DNA from 2 places in the Paenibacillus sp. MMS20-IR301 genome. Region 1 is predicted to be linked to the other one. Evidence: riboswitches for the same ligand, from Rfam matches in the RefSeq annotation. Region 1 holds a riboswitch; the other holds the start of a gene.

Region 1 (3,811 bases):
TCTGCTGGTAAGCTTGAATGGATTTCAGGCCATCCTCATTCGAGAAGGTTCCTTCCAGCTCAATATTAATGACTTTCTTTGCACTGTCCGTCTTCAAAATAAATTGTCCCATGTTCATCTCTCCCGTAATTTTGATTGCATGACAACTCAGACCTTATCGGTTAATCATCATGATGGATATCCGGAAACTGCATTCTTACGACTATATTCGACATTTGAATTTAGTTTTTGGGATATTTTGCCTTCATTATAACCGCATGATTCTCGAATATGCAATACAAAAGTCGAATGTTGTAATATCTTGTAAGGGATTAACGGATCTCTTCCAGCGTCTCCAGCAAAACATTGAAAGCCGAAATCACTCTTGGAGCGCCAATAACCGGTACCAGATGCAGCAGAATTCCTTTGATTTGATCAACGGTCATTCCGACGCGAAGTGCCATTACATAATGAACACCAAGCTGTTCAAACTGCCCCATAGTTATTAAAGATGAGATAACGGCGATCTCCTTCCAGTCCGCCCCAATAGTTGTCCGCTGAAAAATATCCCCGTAAGCATTACCCATAATGAACTCGGCAAGCTCAGGGAAATGCTCTTTGATCGGTGCCAGCGCTTTTGCTCCGTATTGTCCTGAAAGATTAGTGAAATGCTCCAAACCGCTGTTCGTGTTCATACTTCATGGCCTCCTGAGAGTAGGGTAGTAGAGTGGGATGCAATCCGGCTTAATTAAGATCAAGTGTCCGGTGAGCCGTAGGAGGCATTTCATCACGGTCGGTTAAAAGCTCAATCACAGCAACACGGTTTAGCGCAATTGCCTCGCGGACTGCTGAAGCAAATTGCTCCTGTGTCTCGCATCGGAAGCCTGCGGCACCAAGCGATTCGGCGAATTTGACAGCATCAAGAGGAACCTCGAACAGTGTTCCATCAATCCGGCCGGTTGTTTTCGCCATACCCTTGAGTGCCATATCCAGCTGCATATTATTGACAACAATGAAAATCACAGGTATTTCCTTGCAAACGGCTGTGTTTATTTCAGTACCAAGCATCATGAAGCAGCCGTCACCCGTAATGCAGAACACGGTTTCTTGCGGAGCGGCTACCTTGGCTCCGATGGCCATGCCGATTGAATTGCCCATGCAGGCAAAATAATCATCGAAAACAAAGCTGCCGGCCTTCTTAACGTTGAACCATTTCACTGCGTTGAAGCCATGGCTGCCGTCATCGACAAATACAGTACTGTCATAAGGGATCAAATCACTCATTGTGCTCATTACTGAGGCGAGAGACAGCTTGGGCAATACGGGAAGCTCCTCATGATACTCATTGGATACTGTAATCTCGCGTCTCTTGACGGACGCCGGATCAATCTGCTGAAGGTACAGCTCCAGATTGTCCCGCATATCGCCGCCAACAGAAATGGTGCGAGAATGGAGGATTTTACCGACAAATGTAGGATCGACATCAAACTGAATCAGCAGCTCAGGATGGTTCTCAGGCTTCAGATTACAGATGGTCATATCGCTTAGCCGTGAGCCAAGGACAATAAAAAGATCGCTGTTGTTCATTAGCTCTTCACCGTGCGGACATCCGCCGACGCCGATAGGCCCGTGATAGAGCGGGTGATCCCAGGCGATGGTGCCTTTGCCGCCGGGAGAGGTGACAACAGGAATGTTGAAGGTTTCGGCCAGCTGGACAAGCTCCTTGTGGGCTCCGGAACGGTTGACGCCTTTACCGGCGATGATCAGAGGTCTGCTGGAGGCATTGATTGCCGAGACGACCCGTTCAAAGTTAGCGTAGTTGACGAGCTTTTCCCGTTCAGGCAGCACGATCCGGCATTCCTCCAGCCGTTCCGTTTGGACATCAAAGGGAATGCAGAGATGGACAGGGCCTTTTTTGTCACCCAGCGCGATGGACAGGGCATGATTGAATATAGTGCTGAAATGATCACCGCGTTCAACCAGCTTGCTGAACAGCGTTGCCGGCCGGAACATCTCTGCCAGATCGGCAAGGTAGGATGTGGAATCCTGACACTGGGGAATCCCCAGCTCTTTAATTGACTGATGGCCGGTGATGAAGAGAACGGGAAGATTGTTAGCCTTGGCATGTGCCGCAGCGGTGAGCAGGTTCGTTCCGCCCGGGCCGGAGGTGCCGAAGGCTACCCCGAGACTGCCTGTTTTGAGCGCGTAACCGCCTGCTTCAAATCCGGAGCTGGATTCATGCCGGCCGGGAATGAATTCAATACCATAATCTACAAGCTTTAGTGCGATAGGACAAATAGATTTGCCGATAATCCCAAAAGAATGTGTTACTCCGAGATTGTGTAATGCCTCGGCCATATAATCTGCAACTGTCTTCAGAACATCCACCCCGCAAGTTGTTATTAGGTATGTAGCAATAGAAAACCTGCACTCGTTAGTAGGAGCACAGGCCTGTTGCACGAATCACAGACCGGACATGAAATCTAAGACGTCCGTAGTGTTTCAGCAACCTGGCTGTCATGGTCCTATAAAGATATAGGACTGTAGATCCATGGCTTTGCGTCATTCCCTTTCGAAGAATTTTGCCTCTTATTCTGTTAGGAGTAATAGAAGAATAATTTTCCTTTACAATATATTCCTCGCTCTCCTTTTGTCAATAAGCGCAGTTTATGGAACTCGAAATTTAGCGAATTTTCAGGGATGAAAGCGGCTTGAAATGATAGTTTTCAAACCATTTGCATTATGTTTTCCGAAAATGTGGATGTGTAATAATATAAATTCAAAAAATCAAATGTATAGTATTATAGAGGTTTTTATATATATATTTAATGAATAGTAAGTAAATAATACAAATTTACTTTTTATGGTTATGCAGAATCTTAACACTTTGTGAATATTACAGTAAATCTTTGCCTCGACATAATAAAAAAGCCGTTTCCGCAGTTTGCAGCTGCGAAAACGGACTCTCTGCGAATCTGTTAAAATTTGAAAATATGAATTGTTTTTTGCAGCTGGAAAACCGATTGGGTCATCTTCTCGGTCTCTTCAGCTACGGACTGCAGTGCATGGATTTGCTCGTTCATCGCTGCGGATACCTCTTCGGTACCTGCTGCCGTCTGCTGGGTGATCGCCGAAATATTCTCAATTGCTCCGGAAATTTTAAGCGCACTTTCGAGCATCAGGTCACTCTCGGCGGAGAAGGAGGCGATCTGCTCAGTTATGTACTGTACGCTGTGAACGATTTGGGAGAAGATATGTGCAGTTTCGGTAATCATCTCATTCTGTACTTGTACTACTTCTTCGTTGATGGCAATATTATCGATCGCCTGCTTGATATCAGCTTCTATGCTGCGGACCAGTCCGAATACCTCTTTGGTGGAGGCAGTGGATTCTTCCGCCAGCTTGCGGACCTCCTGGGCGACAACTGCGAATCCGCGGCCATGTTCGCCTGCACGCGCAGCTTCAATGGAAGCGTTCAATGAGAGCAGGTTCGTCTGCTCAGCAATTTCAGTAATGCTCTTGGCAATCATGGTAATGCCGCGGGCATTCTGCGAAAGGGCTTCGATTGTGTCTGCCACCTTTTGTGTAGCCTGAATATTCTTGCGCATGCCGTCTGCCTGGGTATCAACGGAGATTCGTCCTTGTTCAACCAGTTCAAGCGTATGTACAGAGCGTTTATTCATTTCTTTTGTAGAATTCGTATAATTGGAGACCTTGGTTTCAATATCTTTGATGGACTCGGTCATTTCTGCAATATCTACCGAAATTTCGTTCGCGCCGAGGGCCAGTTCATTGGAAGAGGAGGCTACCTGGGCCATTACGATCTTCAGGT
Region 2 (3,811 bases), 3.6 Mb from region 1:
ACCGTTCCTTTGGTTTGGCTCGGACTGGACCACATCAGGCGCGCATTCGCATCCCCTTGGTTCTCGTAATACTCCACCTGGATATCATACAGCATCCCGGCAGTCAGACTGATGCTTCCCGTGCGTTCTGTTCCGCTCTGCTTCGTCCAGCTGTCGATCACAAGCTCGCCGTTAATTCGCACGCGGATACCATCATCGGAAGTGGTATAGATCTGATAAGTCTCTGTATAGAGCGGTTTGATCTTGCCGCTCCAGCGGACAGAGAAGAAATCTATGCCAATTGCCGCATCCGGTGTACCCTGCCGCCAATTGAAATCAAGTGCTGCATCGGTACGTACCACTGCCGGGGCACCTGACAGCGTCATATTATTGAAATATTCCGCGTAAAGCCCGTTAGCGGGGGGCGCCTCAACCACAACCTGCTGCGGCGCTGCTGTCGGTGTTGGTGCCGCTGTCGGTGTTGGCGTTGGTGCCGCTGTCGGCGTTGCTATCGGCGTTGGCGTTGGTGCCGCTGTCGGCGTTGCTGTCGGCACCGGTGTTGCTGTCAGTGTCGGCGTCGGTGCTGTCGTTGGTGTTGATACTGGTGACGGCGTTGCTGTCGGTACAGCCGCAGCCGGAGCTGCGGATAGAGCCTTATCAGCAGCAACCGCTGAATTTGGCATATACAATGCGCTGGCCGGCACAGTTGCTTTTGCTTGACTGGCGCTCTGCCACATCAGACGAATATTGGCATCGCCTGCATTCTCGTAATATTCCACCTTGATGTCATACAGTTGGCCTGCCTTCAGGGCTATGCTTCCTGTACGCTCTGTTCCGCTCTGCTTAGTCCAGCTGTCAATGACAGCTGTGCCGTCAACATAGACACGGATCCCGTCATCAGAGGTTGTGATGATCTGATAGGTTTCACTGTATGCCGGCTTAATCTGGCCGGTCCAGCGGATTGAGAAGTTATCCACGCCAAGCGCGGCATCCGGCGACCCCTGACGCCAGTTGAAATTCAGCAGATCGTCATTGCGTACCAGCACCGGTGTGCCGGAGAGGGTCATATTCTTGAAATATTCTCCGCGCAGGCCATTCTGGAGCGGTGCCTGCACTGAATCACTGACAGGTACAATTGTTGGAACAGGCATTGGTGTTGCTGTCGGTGACGGCACCGGTGTCGCTGTCGGTGACGGCGTTGGTGTCGCTGTCGGTGACGGCGTTGGTGTCGCTGTCGGTGACGGCGTCGGTGTTGCTGTCGGTAACGGCGTTGGTGTCGCTGTCGGTGACGGCGTTGGAGTTGCTGCCGCTGCTGCCTTGTACTGATCCTTGGTTAATGTGTAGCTGTCGCCCATGAAGCCTTTAATAGTAGCATCACTATTATTTTCATACAGCATTTTTCCCCAGGTCATCATATATACCCAGTTCTTCTGGGAGAGCTGCAGCTTCTGTGTGCTTGGCATTTCCCCGTTCTCGCCAATGGCAATAGGTTTGCCGTTCGCCAGGCTAAGCAGGCCGTCATAGTATTTATTCATATAGTCGTTATCATATATATCTGCTGCGAGCACATCCACCTTGTCTGCTCCCGGATAAGTCAGTGCGTAAGGATCAGACCAGGCATTCGGTGCATTAGGATTCCAGACCCACAGCAGGTTGTTTAATTGATGAACGTTTACGAAACGGTCATACATAATATTCCATAATTTAGCGAAGTTATTTTTCTTCCCCCACCAGAACCAGTCACCGTTCATTTCATGATAAGGTCTCCAGAGTACAGGAACCCCTGCATCCTTCAGGCTTTTCAGCGAAACGGCCACCTTGTCCAGGTCTGCAATCAGGGCCGTATACTGCGTCGTACCCGGAGTAACATATTTATTGAACTCTTCCTGGCTCAGGCTCTTCTGCACATTGGACCACAGATAAGGGGTGCCGGGCAGGTTCTCGTGAAAAGTCATAGCCACGATGCCCCCGCTTTTATACCAGCTGATTGCGCTGTTCACTACATTTCTGCGTTGTGCCGCTGCGGTGCTTTCCGATTGGCCGCTGATAACACCCAGCTCATAACCGTGAAGGGCTGCGTACTGGCCGCTGGTTCCCTTCAGCTTATTGCTGAATTCATCCGGGCTCTCCAGATAGTCGTGCTGTCCTGTAATGATGCCTTTACCTGTGATGGAATACAGATCACTGAGTAGTTTGACTGCTTCTGCCGATGCCGACGGGTTAACAGGCGCCTTGGAGCTGGAAGCCGCTTCAGCAGTTGAAGCCAGCCCGCCCAGGGCTGCAGGTATTGCAGACACAAACAAGGCCAGTGACAGCACAGTGCACAGCAAACGGGACTTACGGTAAGTTTTCAAAATTTCCTCTTCCTTTCGGTAGCCAGGCTGCCACTCTTGCGAAGGCCCTATAGCTTTGCGTCCCTATCTTTCGATTAGGTTTGCCTTTGTCGTTTTGGAAGGATGAATCCCTCTTACCGTAAGTATCGTCGCTATTTATTTTTAATTTAGAGCAAAAATAAAAATTTCTTAATAAATAGTGCTAAATACCTGTTTTGATTTTGTTACAATTGGTTAAATAGATTAATTAGGCCTACGAGATAAACTGGTGTAAAGCTATATCCTCCCAGTCCAGAGTGATGCGGATATTATCTTCCTCCACCAGTTCAGAGCCGCTCTGCACCTCAATAAATTCCACATCTGTAAGTGCCAGGATTGCATGCTTGGTACCTTCCGGTATCCGTACAACATCCCCTGCCTTTACCTTATGCATCTTTTCGTTAATGACAATGCTTGCCTCACCGCTGACAAACGTCCAGATTTCACTGCGTTTGTGATGCAACTGATAGCTGATATTTTTACCTTCGTTAATGAAAATCCGCTTCGTCAGCACTTCATTGCCTTCATCATACTTCACATAATCGATTACCTTGTAGTGGCCCCAGCGACGCTCTTCGTACATCGGTCTTTGTTCAAAAGTTTTCAGTACCTCCTTGATCCGCGGGCTCTCCGCCTTGTGCGTAACCAGGATACCGTCCGGGCTGGCAGCGATAATCAGATCCTTCGCCCCGATTACTGTAATCGGAATATCCAGCTCATTGATAAGGCTGGTACCCTCGGAATCTGCCGTCACGAACCCTTTGCCGACATGATTACTGGTCATCTCCTCGGTCAGGGTATTCCAGGTGCCCAGGTCTTTCCAGAATCCGGCGTACGGCTGAACTACGATATTCTCCTCTTTCTCGACCACTTCATAATCGAAGCTGATCGAGGACAGCAGTTTGTACTGCTTTTGCAGCTCCTCATAGTTCAGCGGGAGGCCTTTGCGCTGCAGAATATCCAGCAGATACCCGAGCCGGAAAGCGAAGACACCGCAGTTCCAGAGTGCATTCCGGCTGATCAGCTCCTCTGCCTGCCTGCGGTCCGGCTTCTCCTGGAAGTGGCTCACCTGCAGATACCCGCTCTCGCCTGCTGCGGCGCTGGTAGGAATAATATAGCCGTATTTCTCGGAGGCGTGCTCCGGTACTACGCCCATGAGCGCCAGATTCGCACCGCTCTCAAGCATCGTACTCTCCAGCTGCAGCACCGTATCGAAAAAGGATGATTCCACATAAGGGTCGACGGGCAGAATCGCCACGGTCTCTGCCGGTGAAACACCGGCGATGGAATACAGATAAGCGGCCGTCAGCGCAATGGCGGGGAAGGTATCCCGGCGCTCCGGCTCCACGATAATCGGCACCTCGCCGCCGAGCTGACTCTGAATCATCTCCACCTGGCTGCGGCCGGTTGCGAGATAGGATGACTCCGCTATCCCGGCCTCCTGCAATTGTCTCCACACC

The links. A riboswitch is a leader RNA that binds a small molecule or an ion and turns the genes downstream of it on or off. The one in region 1 is predicted to bind cyclic di-GMP.
Region 2: it holds a riboswitch for cyclic di-GMP, as region 1 does, so the genes downstream of both, LOS79_RS19780 (PA14 domain-containing protein) here and LOS79_RS04080 (thiamine pyrophosphate-binding protein) in region 1, are expected to answer to the same signal.

What each region holds. Positions count from the first base shown of each region.
Region 1 is NZ_CP135275.1:971,421-975,231, forward strand. Features, by position in the region: gene LOS79_RS04070 (hypothetical protein) at 1-112, opposite strand, end outside; gene LOS79_RS04075 (carboxymuconolactone decarboxylase family protein) at 312-674, opposite strand; gene LOS79_RS04080 (thiamine pyrophosphate-binding protein) at 724-2,337, opposite strand; cyclic di-GMP riboswitch class I at 2,481-2,576, opposite strand; gene LOS79_RS04085 (methyl-accepting chemotaxis protein) at 2,958-3,811, opposite strand, start outside.
Region 2 is NZ_CP135275.1:4,601,767-4,605,577, forward strand. Features, by position in the region: gene LOS79_RS19780 (PA14 domain-containing protein) at 1-2,333, opposite strand, end outside; cyclic di-GMP riboswitch class I at 2,348-2,428, opposite strand; gene LOS79_RS19785 (sugar phosphate nucleotidyltransferase) at 2,566-3,811, opposite strand, start outside.